Regions from separate parts of the Bacillus sp. z14 (2026) genome, predicted to be linked through region 3. Evidence: riboswitches for the same ligand, from Rfam matches in the RefSeq annotation. Region 3 holds a riboswitch; each other region holds the start of a gene.
What was found. A riboswitch is a leader RNA that binds a small molecule or an ion and turns the genes downstream of it on or off. The one in region 3 is predicted to bind S-adenosylmethionine.
Positions count from the first base shown of each region.

Region 1 (7,209 bases), 460 kb from region 3:
ATTTGTGCTCTAATTCTTTTGGAACTACATCCAGTATGGGTATTGATCTATAGAATTTAACTCCAAAGCCCTCCTCTTAATAATGTAAACACTACCTATTATGAGTATTTATGACTAATTTTATTTACCCTATTCAACACGATTCTAACTATATATTTAACAATAATTTAAATATGGATAATAAAATTAGTCCAGTTGTTAAAAAATAGATCAATCCTCGAGTGAGGATGATCTATTTTCTTCAGTATATATTATTGTAAATTCTTAATTGTAATACCGTTAACAGGTAAAAAGTTTTCCCCGGTATCCAGGTACGTTACAGATACCTCATCGTTTTCCTGCAGATATATGATCAAAGGATCCTTTTCAGAGGACATATTGTAGCTTTGTCCATTATCCAGAAGGAACGAAACGACGGTATATTCACCTGATTTTTCTTTATAGACTCTGATAACTTTCCCATCGATTTTCTTCTCAACACTTGTGGAGGTGCCGTTAACCGTTCCGCCGCCTTTTTGAAGTGCTGTTTTGTATAGCTTTAAGGCTTCATTTGGCGTTGACCCATATGCTGTTATTTCAGGATTGGCAGCAGATACAATGAAATAATTTTGTAGGAATCCATTTGAATCCAGGACTCCTGTTAACCAACTGGCTTCACCGTAAAAATTATAGATGATGGGCATTTCTCCTTCCCATTTCTTTTCTATAAACTTCTTCTCGATAATTTGCAGGGCACCCTGTGAATCCATGTAGGATTCCTCCATATTACCTGTATAATAGACAGCTTTACCTGTCCTGGAATTTGTGAGCGCATAGCCGAGCATAGAATCGACGCCTTCTTTAGGACTCGTGAAATCAGTGAAATAATACATATCTCCATTTTCATCAAAGATCGGACTTACATTCGCTTCGGTACCCTCATCAGAAGGCAGTTTAACATCTGATTTTCCAAATAGGCTGTTCCAATAGCCATGAATATAATTTCCGAAGTAGCTGTTTTGTGTACTGACGACTTCTGGTGCAACGGCACCATCAATAAATTCGGGCGCTTCAGAAAGGGAATAAGAGTTGGACTTCCCAGTTTTGGCATCCATCACCACAACACCTTTTACCTTAAAGCCATTTCTGGCAGAGACAAAATCACCATAAGAGCGAATATAAAATGGCGTGCCATTATCATCTACTTCAAGCTGTGAATCCCCATAGAATATGTAGGATGGATACTGTAGACGAATACGGCGCTCTGTTTCTTTATTGAAGAATGCAGAAGGAGTGTAGATCATTTCTGCATCAACAAATTTTGGGTTGGCTGATGAATCTGTAGCACTCAATATAAAGTAACCAGGAGTTTCTTTCCCTTTCAGCCATTTGAAGAATCCTGAAAATTCGACTGGAGCAATATAAACATACTCACCATCTACTTTTTGGATTTGTAAATTCCCTAATTCGTAGTAGCTCGTATTTGGTACCTGGCCAAATGCTTTTTTCATTTTATTGCGCGCGTATTGAGGAGGCACGCTGGCCGGCTTTTTATTTTCATCAAATGTTTGAATTTCTTCTTTGATGTCCATTTTAGCTATAGTATACTTTTCATCGGCATTGAACAGAAATGCCGTTAAAAAATAGAGACCGACAAGCAAACTACCTGCAAATAAAATACCCTTAATGGTTCTCTCCATACCCGTAGCAAGCATTGAACCCAGCAAGGTTAGTATGATGACAAAAATCCAAAGAGAAGAGATAGTTTGATCCAATAGGGTGAAGTAATAAAATAAAAATGCTCCAATCGTGATTAATGCAGCTAAGCTGACAAAAACAAGCAGTTTTGTTTTCCCCTTCATATGGATACGTAATTTTTCATTATTTTTGAATGGCACAAGAATAAGTGCCGATATAATCCCAATGATAATGGAATAGATGAAGATATTTCCCACAAAGTACCCCTCCTTATTTTTTCTATAATTTACCTTAATATCCTATACGAATAACTGGCCAAAATGATTCATGAATTGGAAATATTCATGAATTTTAGTTGCTGTAACTTGATTTAGGATATTCTTTATTATAAATCAAAAATATTTTAAATATTATAAATTATTATTGACATTGCTAAACAAGATAGGATATAGTTGGAAACATCAAATTTAATTGAATAGCAAGCGATTCTTATCGAGAGAAGTGGAGGGATTTGGCCCTATGATACTTCGGCAGCGGATTTTTACTATGGTAAAAATACTGTGCTAATTCCAACAAACATCTGTTTGAGAGATAAGAGGAAGCTTTAAGCGAACATATTTCTACTTGTCTTTTTATGTATATGTTCATACAAAGCCTCTTCTGTCTAATGACAGAAGGGGCTTTTTGCATTTCGAATTTTTTAGGCCTGGAGGAGAGAACATGATTGAGTTTCGAAACATAAAAAAGTCATATCAAGCAAATGGTCAAAGCGTAGATGCTCTGAGAGGCGTTCATTTAACGGTTGAAAAAGGGGATATTTTTGGAGTGGTAGGATACAGCGGGGCCGGGAAAAGTACACTTTTGCGTTTAGTTAATATGCTTGAACGGCCTACTGAGGGGGAGGTCCTTTTGAATGGTAAATCGTTTGCCAGTCTCAAAGCAAAGGAATTAAGGGCAGAGAAAAAGAAAATCGGGATGATCTTTCAACATTTCAATTTACTTCAATCTAAGACGGTATTTGATAATGTAGCGATTCCATTGATACTATCCGGCGTTCGTAAAGAAACGATTCAAAATAGAGTTCGAGAATTACTGGAGTTCGTGGGGTTATCAGCTAAGGGTCGAAGTTACCCGGATGAATTGTCAGGGGGACAGAAGCAGAGGGTTGGAATTGCGAGAGCTCTGGCCACGAATCCATCTATCCTGCTATGTGACGAAGCTACATCGGCATTGGATCCGCAGACGACCAGGGATGTTTTAGAGCTATTGAAAAAAATAAACCGAGAATACAATATAACAATTTTGCTTATTACACATGAAATGTCGGTGATTAAAGAGATATGCAATAAGGTCGCTGTCATGGAAAATGGGAGGGTTGTTGAGCAGGGTCCTGTTCTTGATATTTTTTCCAAGCCAACCACTGAGGTTGCCAAGCGGTTTGTTAGAACAGTCATTCACGACGAGATTCCGCAGAGCTTTTTGAAATCCTTAAAGGAGAATAAACCAGCAGTTTGGAAACTTAATTTTTTGGGATCTTCGTCTGGCAAGCATCTACTTTCAACAGTGGCGAAAAGTTTTGATGTCCATTTAAGTGTTCTTTCTGCCAATATTTCTGAAATACAGGAAACCCCTTTTGGGAATTTAATCGTTGAGGTCATCGGTGAAACAGAAGAAATAAAGAAGGCGATCCAATACATAGAGAGTGAGGATGTGCTCTTGCAGGAGGTTAAGCTATCATGAATGAACAGTTTTTAGGAATGGAAATTACACTTGAACAGTTACTGATTGGATTCAGTGACACACTCTATATGGTTTTCTTCTCCTTACTATTCGCGGCCGTGATTGGATTGCCTTTAGGGATTTTACTCGTCATAACGAGAAAGGGTCACATTCTGGAGAATAAGTGGGTGTTTAATATATTGAACCCAATCATTAATATTTTACGCTCGGTTCCCTTCATTATTTTATTGGTGGCTTTGATTCCATTTACACGATTGGTTGTTGGATCGGCGATTGGAACGAATGCCGCCATTGTACCGCTTGTATTTTATGCAGGTCCTTATATTGCCAGATTGGTTGAAAATTCATTATTGGAAGTTGATAAGGGAATTATTGAAGCAGCTCAGTCAATGGGCGCGACTGAATGGCAGATCATTTTTCGGTTTTTAATACCAGAGGGACTTAGCTCTCTTGTTTTAACCTTTACAACAGCAACTATTGGGCTGGTTGGAGCCTCAGCAATGGCAGGGGCAGTAGGAGCTGGAGGAGTTGGAGATCTTGCCCTCACCTATGGTTATCAGAGGTTTGACACTAACACCATGATTGTAACCGTTGCGGCACTGGTAATCATTGTACAGCTTTTACAATCCATAGGTAATACGCTGGCTAGAAAAATAAGAAGACGATAAAGAAGGAGATGGAAAAAATGAAAAAACTTTTTCTTACTATTTTAATAATTGCATGTACTGTCGTAACAGCAGCATGTGGAAGCGATTCGAAAGGCAGTGCAAAAGAGGGCAGCTCTACCATTAAGGTTGGAGTAAGCAGCGGAGACACAAGAATATGGGATTATATTGCTGAACTCGCTAAGGAGAAGGGGCTCAATATAGAGCTTGTAAAGTTCAGTGATTATATTTTGCCGAATACAGCTCTAAATGATGGCGAAGTGGATGCTAACGCATTCCAGACCATTTCTTACTTTGAAGAACAAGTGGAAGAAAGAAAATTAGATCTTGAGCCACTAAGCTCTACTGTTATTGCACCAATGGGAATCTACTCAAATAAGCATAAGGATTTAAAGGAATTGCCTGATGGGGCTAAAATTGCTGTCCCTAATGAAGGTACAAATCTTGGCCGGGCGCTACTTCTTTTGCAGGAGGCTGGCTTCATTACACTAACAGATAATTTTGATGGAATAGGCTCTTTGGAAAAAATTAAATCAAATCAAAAAAATATTAAACTCGAACTGGTAGCTGCCGGGAATACACCGCGTTTTCTTGAAGATGTAGATGCATCTATTATAAACAATAACTTTGCGGTTGAGGCAGGATTGACATTAAAGGATGCCTTGTTCCATGAAAGTGCAACGGCCAAACCATACATTAATATTATCGCTATAAAAAAAGGGGATAAAGACCGCGCTGAGCTAAAAAAACTGGCAGACATCTATCATTCAGAGGAAGTGGAGGATTTTATCCTTAAAACATTTAAAGGAAATACCATTCCGGCTTTTGTTTCAATAGAAGAATTGGTTAATTATCAGGATGCCTGGACCAGCCCGGCAGTCGATCAATGAATTACTTCGGATACTAACATAGGTATAAGATTATTAGAGAGATTGGAGGCAGAGCAATGATTAAAAACGAAGGTCGCATTTTTCATAAAGATATTATCAATGAATATATAGATCAGCAGAAAAACAAATATATAAATATAAGCCACCAAATTCATGAAAATCCAGAAATAGGGAATGAAGAATTCTTTGCATCTGAAACACTGACCAAGGTATTAATCGATGCTGGCTTTGAGGTAACAAATGATATTGCTGGCCATAAAACTGGATTTTTAGCGAGGAAATCATCCTCAAAGCCGGGGCCTACGATAGCTTTTCTTGCCGAGTATGATGCGCTTCCTGGCCTTGGCCATGCATGCGGCCATAATATCATTGGCATCACCAGCGTAGCGGCTGGAATTTCGCTTGGTTTAGTACTCGAGGAAATAGGGGGAACGGTACTTGTTTACGGTACCCCGGCAGAAGAAGGGGGTCAAAATGGAAGTGCGAAGGGCAGTTATGTAAAGCATCAATTGTTTGACGGTGTGGATGCAGCTATTATCATTCATCCTTCTGGTCAAACGAGAACAACTCAGCCTTTCTTGGCTGTTAATCCCCTTGACTTTCATTTTTATGGGAAACCGGCGCATGCTGCGGCAGCACCAGAGGAAGGGATTAATGCACTTGATGCGGTCATCCAGTTATTTAATGGGATTGGCGCATTGAGACAGCAGCTGCCGACAGATATAAGGGTTCATGGCATTATTCCAAATGGAGGAGATGCACCTAATATCATTCCTGATTATGCCTCTGCAAGATTCTATATTAGAGCTTCAACTTGGAAAAGTTGTGAGGAAATATCGGAAAGGATTATTCAGATTGCCAAAGGTGCGGCGTTGGCAACCGGAGCCGATGTAAAAATAGAAAGATTTCAAAATGAAGTTCATGATTTCGTTCTGAACACGGCTCTTGATGAGGTACTTCGAGAAGAACTGGCAGCTCTAGGTGAGGAGGTTGTACAGGGTACGCGGAATGCATCCGGTTCAACAGATGCAGGAAATGTAAGCCATGTTGTTCCGACAGCGCATCCTTATATCAAAATTGGTCCGAATGATCTAATCGCCCACACAAAAGAATTTAGAGAGTGTGCTATATCAGAACTTGGAGACCAAGCCGTCATTACTGGTGCAAAAGCCTTGGCCAATACAGGTTATCGCCTTCTGACAAATCAGTCGTTACTGCAGAGGATTAAGGATGAATTCCTTAAAGCTAAAACAAGTGATATTTAAACAAGCCTAAATATCGACTTGCGACAATATAAATTGAGTATCCACTGCCCTGTTCTTCTTTTAGTATTTTTAACTCATAAAGAAATTAAGTACCACATAATTCTAAATAAGGTAAAATTAGTGTATGTGTATTTCTAATTACCAATCGTGAGAAACAGGGGAGTGGATCATGGATGGCGATACTCATTACAGGTGGTGCTGGTTATATAGGCAGCCATGCGGCAGTTGAATTCTTAAAAGCGAATTATGATATTGTGGTGCTGGATAATTTCTCTAACAGTCATGTGGAAGCAATTGAAAGAGTGAAAGAGTTAGCTGGTAGGAACTTTCCTTTCTATAATATAGATTTAGTAGATAAGGAAGCTGTTGACCAATTGTTTGCAAAATATGATTTTGATTCAGTTGTCCATTTTGCCGGTTTAAAAGCAGTTGGTGAGTCCATTTCGATGCCTCTGAAATATTATGAAAATAATGTGACGGGTACCATCAGACTATGTGAAGTTATGGCGAAGCATCAGGTGAAGAAGCTGGTATTCAGCTCTTCTGCCACTGTATATGGTATGCCGGATCGGGTACCGATTGATGAGTCCTTTCCATTATCAGCAACCAATCCATATGGCCGTTCAAAATTAATGATAGAGGAAATCCTGTGTGACTTGCATGTTTCCGATCCAGAATGGAGTATCGCCTTGCTGAGGTACTTCAATCCTATAGGAGCTCATGAATCAGGAAGAATCGGTGAGAATCCAAGTGGTATTCCCAATAATTTAATGCCATATATCACACAGGTTGCCATTGGAAAAAGAGATAAATTATCCGTTTTTGGCAGCGATTATGAAACTCATGATGGTACCGGTGTTCGCGACTATATCCATGTAGTCGATTTAGTGAAGGGCCATTTGAAGGCATTGGAATATCTGCAGGGTAGATCTGGAGTAGAAGCATTTAATCTTGGAACAGGAAACGGATATA
Region 1 is NZ_JBZFQK010000003.1:565,470-572,678, reverse strand. Features, by position in the region: gene AC4G3O_RS13720 (YrzE family protein) at 252-1,934, opposite strand; SAM riboswitch class I at 2,164-2,275, shown strand; gene AC4G3O_RS13715 (methionine ABC transporter ATP-binding protein) at 2,398-3,417, shown strand; gene AC4G3O_RS13710 (methionine ABC transporter permease) at 3,435-4,085, shown strand; gene AC4G3O_RS13705 (MetQ/NlpA family ABC transporter substrate-binding protein) at 4,103-4,972, shown strand; gene AC4G3O_RS13700 (M20 family metallopeptidase) at 5,029-6,237, shown strand; gene galE (UDP-glucose 4-epimerase GalE) at 6,411-7,209, shown strand, end outside.
Region 1: another riboswitch for S-adenosylmethionine. It lies ahead of AC4G3O_RS13715 (methionine ABC transporter ATP-binding protein); the one in region 3 lies ahead of AC4G3O_RS11610 (methionine ABC transporter ATP-binding protein).

Region 2 (7,209 bases), on a different contig from region 3:
AAGTAATTCGTGAATTAACAGATGATGATCGTAAAGACATGGAAAGAATAAATAAGGAATACGCAGAAAAAGCACGCTATTATTCAAGTATACAACCTTTAAAAGAGAATAACTAATTATCATTCCTCATTAGGGTATACTCTTTATTGTATACCCATTCCCTTTATTATTTAGCTATAAATGATACACCTTTTTAAAATCAATTTCAGGAGTAGGATTATGAATACTTTCATTTTGATTTTCATGTTATTTGGTATCATTTCAATCATTTTGGTCCTATGGCGTCAATATCAGCCACTATCTATTTTGATTGTTATCTCTTTGATAGGCACTTTCCTGTATACAGGCTGGAAGGTCTATAACTCAAATTACTCCTTTGCTCATCAAATTAATAATATGATTGATAAGTCAGTAAGCTTAACAACTTCTATTACCAAAGATAATCGACCTGCAAAACCTCCTGCCAAAGATAAAGTACTTCTTGATGTGCCAATCGTTAAACAGCTGCCCGAGCTCCCAAGAGGATGTGAAGTAACCAGCCTGGCTATGCTTCTTCAATATTCCGGATTGGATGCTGATAAATTAAAACTTGCCCAGCAAATAAAAAAAAATCCAGCTAAAATAAAAAAAATAAATGGTGAAATCCATTACGGTGATCCTAATGATGGATTTATTGGAGATATGTATTCAACTAATAAACCTGGCCTCGGAGTGTATCATAAGCCTATAAAAAAACTTGCTGAGCATTATATGCCTGGCAAAATAATCGATTTTACCAATGGAGATTTCAACCAAATCAAAAAGTATCTCTCAACCAATCGGCCCGTCTGGGTTATCATAAATACAGCCTATGAAAAACTGGATCCATCCTATTTCCATACTTGGAAAACACCAAATGGGAAAATATCGATTACTTATAAGGAGCATTCTGTCGTAGTAACGGGATATGATCAGCATTATATTTATTTTAACGATCCCTTAACAGGAATTAAAAATAAAAAAGCACCCTCCGCTGATTTTGAAAAAGCGTGGGTGCAAATGGGAAAACAGGCTATAACCTATAAAGATTAATGGATTGGGTCACTTATCATATCCTTTTCAGCTAATGCCTGGAAAGGATATTTTTCTTCGACATATACAGAGTACCATATCATAAATACCAATACAGTCCATAGTTTACGGCTATTATCCGCTTTACCTGTAACATGATTATTGAACAGATTCATAATGACTTGCTTATCCAGCAAATGATCTGTTTGGCTTTCTTTTATTATTGTAATCGCCCATTCATACATTTCATTTTTTAACCAATGACGGATAGGGACTGGAAAACCAAGTTTCTTACGATTTAATACATGGTCAGGAATGATTCCCTCTGCAGCTTTTCTAAGTATATATTTGGTCGTTCCATGAGCAGTTTTTAAATCAGTTGGAATTCCGGATGCCACCTCAAATACTTTTTTATCAAGGAATGGCACTCGAAGCTCAAGAGAATGTGCCATCGTCATCTTATCAGCTTTTACTAATATATCTCCGCGCAGCCATGTATGAATATCAATATACTGCATTCTGCTCACATCATCATATTCGGGTGTTTCTGCGTAGAACGGATGTGTTATCGTAGTATAATCCAGCTTTGATTTATATAATTTGAATAATTGCCCCTTCTCTTCCTCCATAAACATCTTGGCATTTCCAAGATAGCGTTCTTCAATCGGCGTACAGCCGCGCTCTATAAAACTTTTGCCTTTTACCCCTTCAGGCATCATGGCAGCAATTCTTTTTAGCGCTCTTTTCATAAGTACAGGAATTTTATTAAACATGGCTAAGGATTGAGGCTCACGGTAAATATTGTATCCTCCGAATAATTCATCCGCTCCTTCACCTGACAGAACAACCGTTACATGCTTTTGCGCTTCCCTTGCCACGAAATATAAAGGAACACAAGCGGGGTCTGCCAACGGGTCATCCATATGCCACATAATTTTCGGCAGTTCCCTCATATATTCCTGCGGCGATATAATATAGCTGATATTCTCTACCCCAAGCTTGTCAGCTGTTTCTTTAGCTACATCAATTTCACTGAAACCATTCTGTTCAAATCCAACTGAGAATGTTTTAATTCCAGGATGAAATTCTTTAGCTATGGATGCGATGATTGTAGAATCAATTCCACCTGAAAGAAATGAACCAACGGGTACATCACTGCGCATATGCATGCTGATACTGTCATACATCACATCTTGAATTTCTTTAATCCAATCTGGTTCACTGCGCAGAATAGGTTTAAATTCCGCTTTCCAATATTGGCGGATTTCCATAGGTTCTCCAATTTTCTTTGTAAAGCAATGTCCAGGCAATAATTTTTTCACATACTTTGTCATCGTTGCTGGTTCTGGAGTAAATTGAAAGGTAAGATAATGCTGCAGAGACACATGATCCAATTCTTGTTTTTCTATAGCGTGTATAATACTTTTCTTTTCAGAAGCAAAATAGGTCTTATCCCCATCTTCCTTATAAAAAAATGGTTTAATCCCAAATGGATCACGGGCACCAAAAATAGATTTCTCCTGTTTATCCCAAATCACGAACCCAAACATCCCACGAAGCATTTCAACTGCCTTTTCCCCATATTGAACAAATGCCGCCAGGATTACTTCAGTATCTGAATTTGTAGAAAACGCCATGCCTTCCTTTTCCAGCACTACTTTCAATTCCAAGTAGTTGTATATTTCTCCGTTAAAAACAATCCAATAGCGTTCATTTTCATACGTTAAGGGCTGATGTCCACATTCAATATCAATGATGCTTAGTCTTCTGAAACCAAGCTGGATATGTTCATCTATATAATACCCCTCGTCATCCGGCCCTCTATGCGTAATCAAGTCATTCATACTTTTAATTAGTTCTGAATCCTGATTCGCTTGTTGGTGATCATGCATACATCCTACAAATCCACACATTATTATTCACTCACTACCTTTACTTTCGACTGTTTTTCATTTAAAAATATCAAAGAATTAGATTTTAGATATGAGCTAGGGTCCCGACAAAATACGATCCATTATACCCGATTTCATAGTTTCCTAATATTACCATATTTAGACAAAAAAAGAAAGAGGGTTTATCCCTCTTTCTTGAAATGTTTATGCTGTTTATCTTAGATGTTAGCTTCCGTACGCAGTACTTCTACTTTATCAGTTTTCTCCCAAGGAAGATCTAAATCATTACGTCCAAAATGTCCGTAAGCTGCTGTTTGTTTATAAATCGGACGTCTTAAATCAAGCATTTTTATGATTCCTGCAGGGCGCAGATCAAAGTTAGCACGTACTAATTCAATTAATTTTTCCTCTTCAATTTTACCTGTACCGAACGTATCAATGGATATAGATACTGGCTGAGCTACACCAATCGCGTAAGCCAGCTGAACTTCTGCTTTATCTGCAAGACCTGCTGCTACAATATTTTTAGCTACATATCTGGCTGCATAGGCAGCAGAACGGTCTACTTTTGTAGCATCTTTACCAGAGAATGCTCCACCACCGTGACGTGCGTATCCACCATACGTGTCAACAATGATTTTACGGCCAGTCAAGCCTGCATCCCCTTGTGGACCTCCAATAACAAAACGGCCCGTTGGGTTAATAAAATATTTAGTTTGTTCATCAATAAGGTGAGCAGGAACAACCGGTTTAATTACTTGTTCTTTTAAGTCTTTCTTAATTTGATCCAGTGTTGTTTCCGCGTCATGCTGAGTAGAGATTACGATGGTATCAATTCTTACCGGATTTTTATTTTCATCATATTCCACTGTGACTTGTGTTTTTCCATCAGGGCGCAAGTATGGAAGAACTTCTTGTTTACGAACCTCAGCCAGCTTTCTAGATAATTGGTGAGCAAGAGAAATAGGAAGAGGCATTAATTCTTCTGTTTCGTTGCAGGCAAAACCGAACATTAGACCCTGATCTCCCGCCCCAATTGCTTCAATCTCTTCATCTGACATCGTGCCTTCTCTTGATTCCAAAGCTTGGTCTACACCTTGGGCGATATCTGCAGATTGTTCATCAATAGAGGTTAAGACAGCGCATGTTTCTGCATCGAAACCATATTTTGCACGTGTATAACCAATCCCTTTGATTGTGTCACGTACAATTTTTGGAATATCCACATACGTAGAAGTAGTGATTTCTCCCGCTACTAAAACTAATCCAGTGGTAACAGATGTTTCGCAGGCTACCCTTGCATTTGGATCCTTTGCTAATATTTCATCCAAAATGGCATCAGAAACCTGATCGCAAATTTTATCCGGATGACCTTCTGTTACAGATTCTGATGTAAACAAATGTCTCTTATTAGACATGTATATTTCCTCCTTCAGTTTCCCTGTTTATGGCTACTCATTATCTTTAATTATCTCCTGATTATACGAAAAAAGACCCTTCCCCTTTATAAAGAAAAGAGGAAAGGTCTGAGTCTCAGAAATCTGCCTTTCACTCTCATCGTTCAAGGCATTATAACCTTGCATCAAGTTAGCACCTTTGCGTGATTTCCATTAAAAGGAATCAAACTGCAGGTTGCCCCGGCTTCATAGAGCTCGTCTCTCCACCGAGTCTTGATAAGAGTATCCATATCAAATGTATATAATATCTTATCCATCATTTTCTGTCAATAAATAAACAGGAATATATTGTTAAGATAAAACTTTAGCTTCATCCTTTTTCTAAAAGAAGTACAGTCAGAACTTAAAATTCGCATTTCAATTATGATATTGATATAATTAATTTACGAATATTCAAATAAATATACTTTATTATTTATCCATCAATATTGACTAATATTCCTATTCTTTCACCAATGAAAACAATAATAATTATTCTTATATACTATATTAAACCATATTTTTGAAAATTAACACAATTAGTATGGATAAATCGATTAAATGTGTTATACTATTTTCCATATAATATGCTTACCAAAATTCTGGAAAAGGATGATACCTTATGAACAGTGTAGGAGTTTCCAATGAATTGAAACAATTACTTACTCATGATAATATTCACATTCAGCTTTCAGTGCCACAATTAGTTGAAAAAGTATTAACCAGAAAAGAGGGCATCCTCACATCTACTGGAGCGATTAAAGCCGAAACAGGTAAATATACCGGCAGATCTCCAAAGGATAAATATATTGTAGAGGAAGCTGCCACTAAAGATAAAATAGCCTGGGGAAGCGTCAATCAAGCAATATCTGAAGACGCATTCTCTAAATTATATGATAAAGTTATCGATTACCTCGAAAAACGAGATGAATTATTTGTATTTAATGGGTTTGCTGGGGCTGCAACAGACTACCGCCTTCCTATACAAGTAATCAATGAATATGCCTGGCACAATTTATTTGTACATCAGCTGTTTATCCGCCCCACTAAAGAAGAGCTTGAAAATCATTCTCCTGAGTTTACTATTATCTCAGCACCAGGTTTTAAAGCAAACCCTCTCGTGGACGGTACACAATCTGAGACGTTTATCATCATTTCTTTTGAGAAAAAAGTCGTCTTAATTGGAGGCACCGAGTATGCAGGTGAAATGAAAAAATCCATTTTCTCAATCATGAATTACCTGTTGCCTGAGAAAAATGTGTTCTCTATGCATTGTTCAGCAAATGTAGGTTTCGAGGGAGATGTAGCTCTTTTCTTTGGCCTATCCGGCACTGGAAAGACTACTTTATCAGCCGATCCAAATCGCCGCCTTATAGGTGATGACGAACATGGCTGGTCTCCTGATGGTGTATTTAATATTGAAGGCGGCTGTTACGCAAAATGCATCAATCTCACACAGGAAAAAGAGCCTCAAATTTTTAATGCCATACGCTTTGGTTCTGTACTAGAGAATGTGGTTGTAGATGAAGATACGAGAATTGCTGACTATGATAATGGAATGTTAACTGAAAATACCCGGGCAGCTTACCCTATCGAAGCCATGCAGAACATCGTCACACCTAGTATAGCGGGCCATCCCAATACAATCATCTTTTTAACTGCTGATGCTTTTGGTGTTCTGCCTCCAATCAGCAAGTTAACCAAAGAACAGGCAATGTATCATTTTCTAAGCGGTTATACGAGTAAATTGGCAGGAACTGAACTCGGAATCACTTCACCACAGGCTACGTTTTCTACCTGCTTCGGTTCACCATTCTTACCATTGCATCCAACTAAATATGCTGAGATGCTTGGCAAAAATATTGAGGAACATCAAGTTCAGGTATATCTGGTTAATACCGGTTGGACTGGAGGAGAGTATGGGACAGGTAGCCGCATGAAGCTTTCTTATACACGATTGATGATTCAAGCTGCATTGGAAGGAGAACTAGCCAATATCGAAACGGTACAAGACAGAATATTTGGCTTAGCGATTCCTTTACACGTACCTGGAGTACCTGATGAAGTTTTACAGCCGCAGAAAACGTGGAAAGATCCAGAAGCCTATTATGAAAAGGCGAATGAGCTTGCACATAAATTCAGAGAAAATTTCAAGGAATTTAAAAATATCAGTTCTGAAATTGAATCTAAAGGTGGACCAATTACCTTTTAAAGAACTAGCGGTGTCTTAGGAAGCCAAAAAGAAATGGCTTTCCTGAGGCACTATTTTATTTGTCTAAATTTAAAAACAAACCCACCGCCCAATGTAATTCTGGATGAAGGTTTGTTTTCTTTAGTTTCTATTCAATTTAGTTACTGGAATTTAAAGAAATCAACTCATATGTAATGGTTGTGCAGTTATTTTCCCATTCCACTTTTTTTATCCGTGCCGTTCCTCTCGATTCTCCATCCAGAGTTTTTCGGATATCAATCGGAATTTCAATTGGATATAGGCGGTATCCTTCTTTTTTTAGGACGAATAGATTTTCCTCAACCCTTTTTTCATTAGCCTTTGTCACTATAAGAGTATTCAATTCCATTGGCATACCCAATTCTCTCACTCCCCTGCTTCATTTATTTATTTCAATGGTATCATTTGAAGCGGCTTCTTTCATCCATTTCGTTAAATCCGTGACGATTTGCCGATTTATTCTAGGAGGTAGATAATGTGTATAGTCCTTAAGGTACCACACATCGACGCTCTTGCCGAGATCCTGCAGTCTGTTTCTTAATAGATTGGCATGTTCAACCGAAACGTTCTTATCCTTCTCGCCATGAATAATTAGAACATT
Region 2 is NZ_JBZFQK010000005.1:223,798-231,006, forward strand. Features, by position in the region: gene AC4G3O_RS16210 (gamma carbonic anhydrase) at 1-116, shown strand, start outside; gene AC4G3O_RS16215 (C39 family peptidase) at 220-1,071, shown strand; gene asnB (asparagine synthase (glutamine-hydrolyzing)) at 1,068-2,963, opposite strand; gene metK (methionine adenosyltransferase) at 3,161-4,360, opposite strand; SAM riboswitch class I at 4,494-4,622, opposite strand; gene pckA (phosphoenolpyruvate carboxykinase (ATP)) at 5,001-6,590, shown strand; gene AC4G3O_RS16235 (DUF2584 domain-containing protein) at 6,727-6,969, opposite strand; gene AC4G3O_RS16240 (alpha/beta hydrolase family protein) at 6,988-7,209, opposite strand, start outside.
Region 2: another riboswitch for S-adenosylmethionine. It lies ahead of metK (methionine adenosyltransferase); the one in region 3 lies ahead of AC4G3O_RS11610 (methionine ABC transporter ATP-binding protein).

Region 3 (7,209 bases):
CATTGATAATACATTTGCAACTCCTTATTTATCCCGTCCGATTGAGTTTGGAGCGGATATCGTCGTACACTCAGCTACGAAATGGCTGCTTGGAAATGGAACCACATTAGGCGGGGTCATAGTCGATGGAGGGAAGTTTGACTGGAATTCATCTAAATTTCCGGGCTTTACTGAACCCGATCCAAGCTATCATGATCTGATTTACAGTGAAGCAATTGGTGCAGCAGCATTTATTGTGAAGGCCAGAGTTCAGCTGTTGAGAGATTTAGGTCCTTCCTTAAGCCCGTACAATGCCTTTCAATTTATTCTCGGATTGGAAACTCTGCATGTGAGGATGAAGGAGCATGTAGCCAATACGAGATTAATAGTTGACTATTTAAAACAGCATCCGGCTGTATCGTGGGTCTTGTATCCAGGAGATTCAGATCACCCTGATTACGAAAAAACGAAGAAATATTTACCCAAAGGTGCTGGAGCAGTCGTTGTTTTTGGAATAAAGGGTGGACGTGAGGCAGGTAAAAAACTGATTGATTCCGTTGAACTGTGGTCCCATGTGGCCAATGTGGGAGATGCAAAGAGCCTAATTATCCATCCGGCAAGCACGACTCATCAGCAACTAAGTGAAGAGGGATTAAAAGCATCAGGTGTACAGGAGGATTTAATCAGACTGTCTGTTGGAATTGAACATGCAGAAGATCTAATTGAAGAATTGGAGCTTGCGATTGAAAAAGCAACAGGTATAGCTTCCACTGAGGTGGTTGTGAAATAAATATTGAACATGCTATGCAGACTTTGGTGTTGACAGTTCTTTCTTCAACATGATAGGATAGCAGACAGTTAGATTTAATTGAATAGTTTAGTACTCTTATCAAGAGAGGCCGAGGGAAGTGCCCTTTGACGCCCGGCAACCGGCAATCATTTATGATTGAAAAGGTGCCAATTCACACAGGATAATAAATCCTGGGAGATGAGAGAAAGGAACATGTTATAAATAAATCATGCCTTTCTGCCTCCGCAGAAAGGCATTTTTGTTTAACTGAAGTTATTCTTTAATTATAGGTTGATAGAAAGAGCAGGTGAACTTTTCATGATTACATTACGTGATGTATCGAAGACCTTCTCAGGAACATTTAAACGTTCATCAGCTGTCAAAGCAGTGGATCAAGTCTCATTATCTATTGAAAAAGGCGAGATCTTTGGAATTATTGGGTACAGCGGTGCGGGAAAAAGTACCCTCATTAGAATGCTGAACGGTTTAGAGAAGCCAACAGAAGGCAGTGTCTTGGTGGCAGGCAAAGATATGGCTGCTATAAAAGGCGCTGAATTAAGAAAAGCCAGAATGGAAATAAGTATGATTTTTCAACACTTTAATCTCCTCTGGTCAAGGACAGTCAGCGAAAATATAGAGTTTCCTTTAGAAATTGCGGGCGTACCAAGCAAGGTACGTAAAGAAAGAGTGAAGGAACTTGTAAGTCTGGTAGGATTAGATGGCCGTGAAAATGCTTATCCATCTCAGTTGAGCGGCGGTCAGAAGCAGCGGGTCGGTATAGCGCGCGCATTAGCGAACAATCCACAGGTTCTTCTTTGTGACGAGGCGACATCAGCACTTGATCCTCAGACTACAGACGATATTTTGGATTTGCTCGTTGATATAAATAAAAGACTTGGCTTGACAATCGTATTAATTACACATGAAATGCATGTTATTCGTAAAATCTGTCATCGCGTTGCTGTGATGGAGATGGGGAAAGTGGTCGAGAGCGGAAAAGTACTTGATGTATTTAAAAAACCAAATGCTCCGATTACTAAACGATTTGTACAGCAAGTGACTGAGCCAGAAGAAACGAAAGAGACGATTGAGCATTTGCTTGCTGAATATCCGACGGGGAAAGTTGTACAATTATCCTTTATTGGCGAATCAGCTGAAACCCCTGTTTTATCAGAGGTTATCCGCTCTTACAAAATCAATGTAAACATATTACAGGGTAAAATTTCGCAGACTCAGCACGGGTCCTATGGAACGTTATTTATTCATGTAGACGGTGATGCTGCTGAAGTGGCGAAAGCGATTGACTATCTCCACAATCAGGAAATTGGTGTGGAGGTGATTTCAGAATGATGGAAACATTATTACCAAATGTAGTTTGGGAACGAATTTATGAAAAGACATGGGAAACCTTGTATATGACAGGTGTCTCATTAATCGCAACTTTTTTCCTTGGAATTATATTGGGTCTGCTATTATTCTTGACCTCAAAGGGGAATATGTGGGAAAACAAAGTGATTTACGGAATTGTAGGTGCTTTCGTTAACATATTCCGTTCCATTCCATTCATTATTCTAATCGTGTTGTTAATTCCTTTCACAAAGGCATTAGTAGGAAGTATTATCGGTGTCAATGCGGCTTTGCCAGCTTTAATTATAGGTGCTGCTCCATTCTATGCGCGAATGGTTGAGATTGGATTGCGTGAAATTGATAAAGGTGTAATCGAAGCAGCAAGATCGATGGGGGCCACTTCCTTTACAATCATATGGAAGGTGCTAATTCCTGAATCTCTGCCTGCACTTGTTTCTGGTATCACAGTTACGGCAATTGCGCTTGTAGGTTATACAGCGATGGCAGGTATGATTGGTGCGGGCGGACTTGGAAACCTTGCCTATTTGGAAGGGTTTAGCCGCGGACAGACAGATGTCACGATTGTTGCTACTATTTTAGTATTGATTATTGTGTTTATTCTCCAATTTATTGGAGATTTTATAACAAGAAAATTAGATAAGCGCTAGGGAGGAAACCAAAGTGAAAAAGTTATCGTTCATACTTGTTTTAGGATTAACCCTATTATTGGCAGCCTGCGGTGGATCAGGAGATGAATCCAATTCCGGGGACAAAGAACTAAAAACGATTAAAATTGGCGCATCAAATGTTCCACATGCAGAAATATTGGAAGAAGCAGCAACTCTTCTTGAAGAAAAAGGTATTAAACTTGAAGTTGAAGTATTTACAGACTATGTAATGCCGAATAAAGCATTGGAAGATGGCTCAATTGACGCTAACTATTTCCAACACATCCCTTATTTTGAGAGTCAAGTGAAGGATAATGGGTATGATTTCGCCAATGCAGGCGGAATCCATATTGAACCGATTGGTGTTTATTCTAAAAAATACGACAGCCTGGATGACCTACCAAAAGGCGCAAGCATCATTATGAGCAGCTCAGTAGCTGATCATGGACGTATGTTATCTATGCTAGAAACAGAAGGCTTAATAAAGCTAAAAGAAGGCATTGATAAAACTAAAGCAACTGTGGATGATATTGCGGAAAATCCGAAGAATTTAAAGTTTAAAACGGATATTGAAGCACCTATGCTTACGCAGGTTTACAATAATGATGAAGGCGATGCAGTACTGATTAATTCCAACTATGCCATTGAAGCGGATCTTGTACCAGCTGAGGATGCGATTGCATTGGAAAGTGCTGATAATAATCCATACGTAAACATTATTGCTGTTAGATCTGAGGATAAGAATAAGGAAGAAATTAAAACATTGGTTGAAGTTCTTCATTCTAAAGATATCCAGGATTTCATTAATGAAAACTACAAAGGGTCCGTTATCCCATCAAATAAATAATAGACAAAAAAGGTGCAGCTATTCATTTAGCTGCACCTTTTTTATCATATAATAGGTGTATTATAAGATGCTTTTCCAATGAATTATTTTCTTCTCTGGTATTATTTTTCAGGATAATCAAGGATTTCCTAGAAGAAATACGCAATATCACTTTTAAGATGTGCTCAGTGTGGTATATAGACTTTGAGGGTTCTTCTGCAAAGTGATACCCTTATTATAATAAATGGAAAGGAATGATTCATTATCTTTGACAATCAGTTACAGCTTAGAGTAACAGATGAAATGGAAAAAGCGATGAGGCAGGCACATGGAGTTGGCTATGAAGTTTACAGTCAGAATCTTGAAGTGCGTATGAAAGTAGAAGAGAAGCGTGAACGTAGTTATATGAAGAGTAATCAAATCTTAAATGATGTGAATAGAAGAGTACATGGGTAAATGAATCAAGTGATAAAGTGAATAATTCTAAAAGTGATAATCATAAAAACAGGTAGCGGAAGAAAAATCAATTTCTCCTTCTACCTGTTTTTATGTTTTCAATTAGTGCAAAAATGTTACTGCCGTCTTTAAAATCAGGGTGGTTGGTAAAGATCATGCTGGTTCTTTTCTTTCGTGAAAATTAACATTATAATGTCAGTAAAGCTAAGTATTATGTTAAAATATTATGTCCATTTTATGTAATTTTCTCGTTTCAAAAAGTTGAATCTAGATTTGATTTGTTATAAGATTGTAATGAGAATAAATTGAGAATAGAAATAATCTAAAACTTTAGATGACTATATATTGGAGGTATAAGAATGGCTGGTTCAGTTCTTACAATTAAAGATTTACATGTTTCAATAGAAGGTAAAGAGATTCTTAAAGGGGTAAACCTTGAAGTTAAAGGTGGAGAAATCCATGCAATTATGGGGCCAAATGGTACAGGAAAATCTACATTGTCATCTGCTATCATGGGTCACCCAAAATATGAAGTAACAAGTGGTTCCATCACAATGGACGGTGAAGATGTTCTTGAAATGGAAGTTGACGAACGTGCTCGTGCCGGTCTATTTTTAGCAATGCAATACCCAAGTGAAATTACTGGGGTTACTAATGCCGACTTCATGCGTTCTGCTATTAACAGTAAACGTGAAGAAGGAGACGAAATTTCCTTAATGAAATTCATTAAAGAAATGGATAAAAAAATGGATCTATTAGAAATGGATCAAGATATGGCTCAACGTTATTTAAATGAAGGCTTTTCCGGCGGTGAAAAGAAACGTAATGAAATCCTTCAATTATTAATGCTGCAACCAGCCATTGCGATTCTTGATGAAATCGACTCCGGTTTAGATATTGATGCGCTGAAAGTTGTTTCCAAAGGAATCAACCAAATGAGAAACGAAGATTTTGGCTGCCTAATGATTACTCACTATCAACGCTTATTGAACTACATTACTCCAGATTATGTTCACGTAATGATGCAAGGTAAAATCGTGAAATCCGGTGGAGCAGAACTAGCGCAACGCTTAGAAGCAGAAGGATATGACTGGATTAAAAAAGAATTAGGTATTGAAGACGAAACAGTAGGAATTGAAGCATAAGCAATAGGAGGATCGTTATGACAATCGAAACTACATTACTCGAAAAAGATGTTGTATCATCTTTTTCAAAAGCACATAGTGAGCCTGCCTGGCTTGAAAGCTTCCGTTTAGACGCCCTTTCTGCCTCAGCTGAGCTACCTATGCCGAGACCTGATAAAACGAAGATTGATAAATGGCAATTAGAGGATATGAAAGTGAACTCCGTTACAAGCGAGACATTTACATCTATTGATGAACTTGCTGAAGACGTGAAAAAGCTGATCAATCCTGATGAGAACAGAAGTTTGTATGTACAACGAAACAATACAGCTGCTTATTTGACAGTATCTCAGGAACTTAAAGATAAAGGTGTTATTTTTACAGATATCAGGACTGCTGCTAAAGAACATCCTGAACTTTTGCAAAAATACTTCATGACTACAAGTGTTCCTGTAAAAACGAATAAGCTTACAGCTTTACATGCAGCACTCTTTAATGGTGGAGCTTTTCTTTATATCCCACGCAACGTGGTTATTGAAGAACCCATCCAGGCTATCTTCATGATTGATAATGCTGAGACTGAATTATATAATCACGTACTTGTTGTTGCTGAAGAGTGCAGCTCCGTAACGTACGTTGAAAACTATATTTCATTGGTTGACGGCAAAGAGACTATTGGAAATATCATTTCTGAGGTTATCGTCGGCAACAATGCGGTCGTTAAATATGGTGCAGTTGATACATTATCTAAAGATATGAAAACCTATGTAAACCGTAATGCATATGTAGGAAATGATGGACGAGTGGAATGGGCATTGGGCTTAATGAACGATGGTAATACTATTTCAGAGAATATTACAAACCTACATGGTAATGGTTCATATGGTGATACTAAAACAGTAGTGGTTGGTACTGGTAAACAAACTCAAAACTTTACAACTAAAGTTGTTCATTTTGGTAAAAACTCAAATGGATATATCCTGAAGCACGGTGTTATGAAGGATGAAGCATCCTCCATTTTTAATGGTATCGGTAAGATTGAACATGGTGCCACTAAAGCTGATGCTGTACAGGAATCCAGAGTATTAATGCTTAGTCCGAAAGCACGTGGGGATGCAAACCCTATTCTGTTAATTGATGAAGATGATGTAACAGCTGGACACGCAGCTTCTGTAGGCCGTGTGGATCCAATTCAGCTTTATTATTTAATGAGCAGAGGGATCAGTAAAACAGAAGCAGAACGTTTAATTATCCATGGGTTCCTTGCCCCAGTAGTAAATCAATTACCTGTTGAAGCTGTTAAAAAGCAGTTGACTGAGGTAATTGAAAGGAAAGTTAAATAATGATTCCAACGAATATTAAAGAACTTTTCCCAATTTTAAATGAGAAAGTCAATGGTCATTCATTAGTATATCTGGACAGTGCCGCAACTTCGCAGAAGCCAGCATCCGTTATTCAGACTATTGATGAGTATTACAAGCGGTATAACTCTAATGTACACCGTGGTGTTCACACACTTGGAACGATGGCCACGGATGCTTATGAGGGAGCACGTGAAAAGGTAAGAAAGTTCATTAATGCGAAATCCATCGAAGAAGTTGTCTTTACAAGAGGGACAACGACTTCGATTAATACAATTGCTGCCAGCTACGGGAAAGCTAACCTAAAAGCTGGTGATGAAATTGTTATCAGTATGATGGAACATCATAGTAATATCATTCCATGGCAGCAAGTAGCTAAAGCAACCGGTGCGACATTGAAATATATCCCGCTTGGAGAAGACGGTACTATTTCACTTGAAACAGTCAAAGAAGTGATTACTTCAAACACGAAAATCGTTTCAGTTATGCACGTATCGAATGTGCTTGGTGTCATCAATCCGGTTAAAGAAATTGCGAAAATTGCCCATGAAAATGGAGCAGTAATGGTTGTAGATGGTGCGCAAAGCACTCCGCATTTGAAAGTGGATGTTCAGGATCTTGACTGTGATTTCTTTGCCTTTTCTGCACATAAAATGTG
Region 3 is NZ_JBZFQK010000003.1:103,841-111,049, reverse strand. Features, by position in the region: gene AC4G3O_RS11615 (O-acetylhomoserine aminocarboxypropyltransferase/cysteine synthase family protein) at 1-769, shown strand, start outside; SAM riboswitch class I at 863-974, shown strand; gene AC4G3O_RS11610 (methionine ABC transporter ATP-binding protein) at 1,088-2,119, shown strand; gene AC4G3O_RS11605 (methionine ABC transporter permease) at 2,116-2,784, shown strand; gene AC4G3O_RS11600 (MetQ/NlpA family ABC transporter substrate-binding protein) at 2,798-3,631, shown strand; gene AC4G3O_RS11595 (YuzK family famiily protein) at 3,914-4,066, shown strand; gene sufC (Fe-S cluster assembly ATPase SufC) at 4,426-5,211, shown strand; gene sufD (Fe-S cluster assembly protein SufD) at 5,229-6,533, shown strand; gene AC4G3O_RS11580 (cysteine desulfurase) at 6,533-7,209, shown strand, end outside.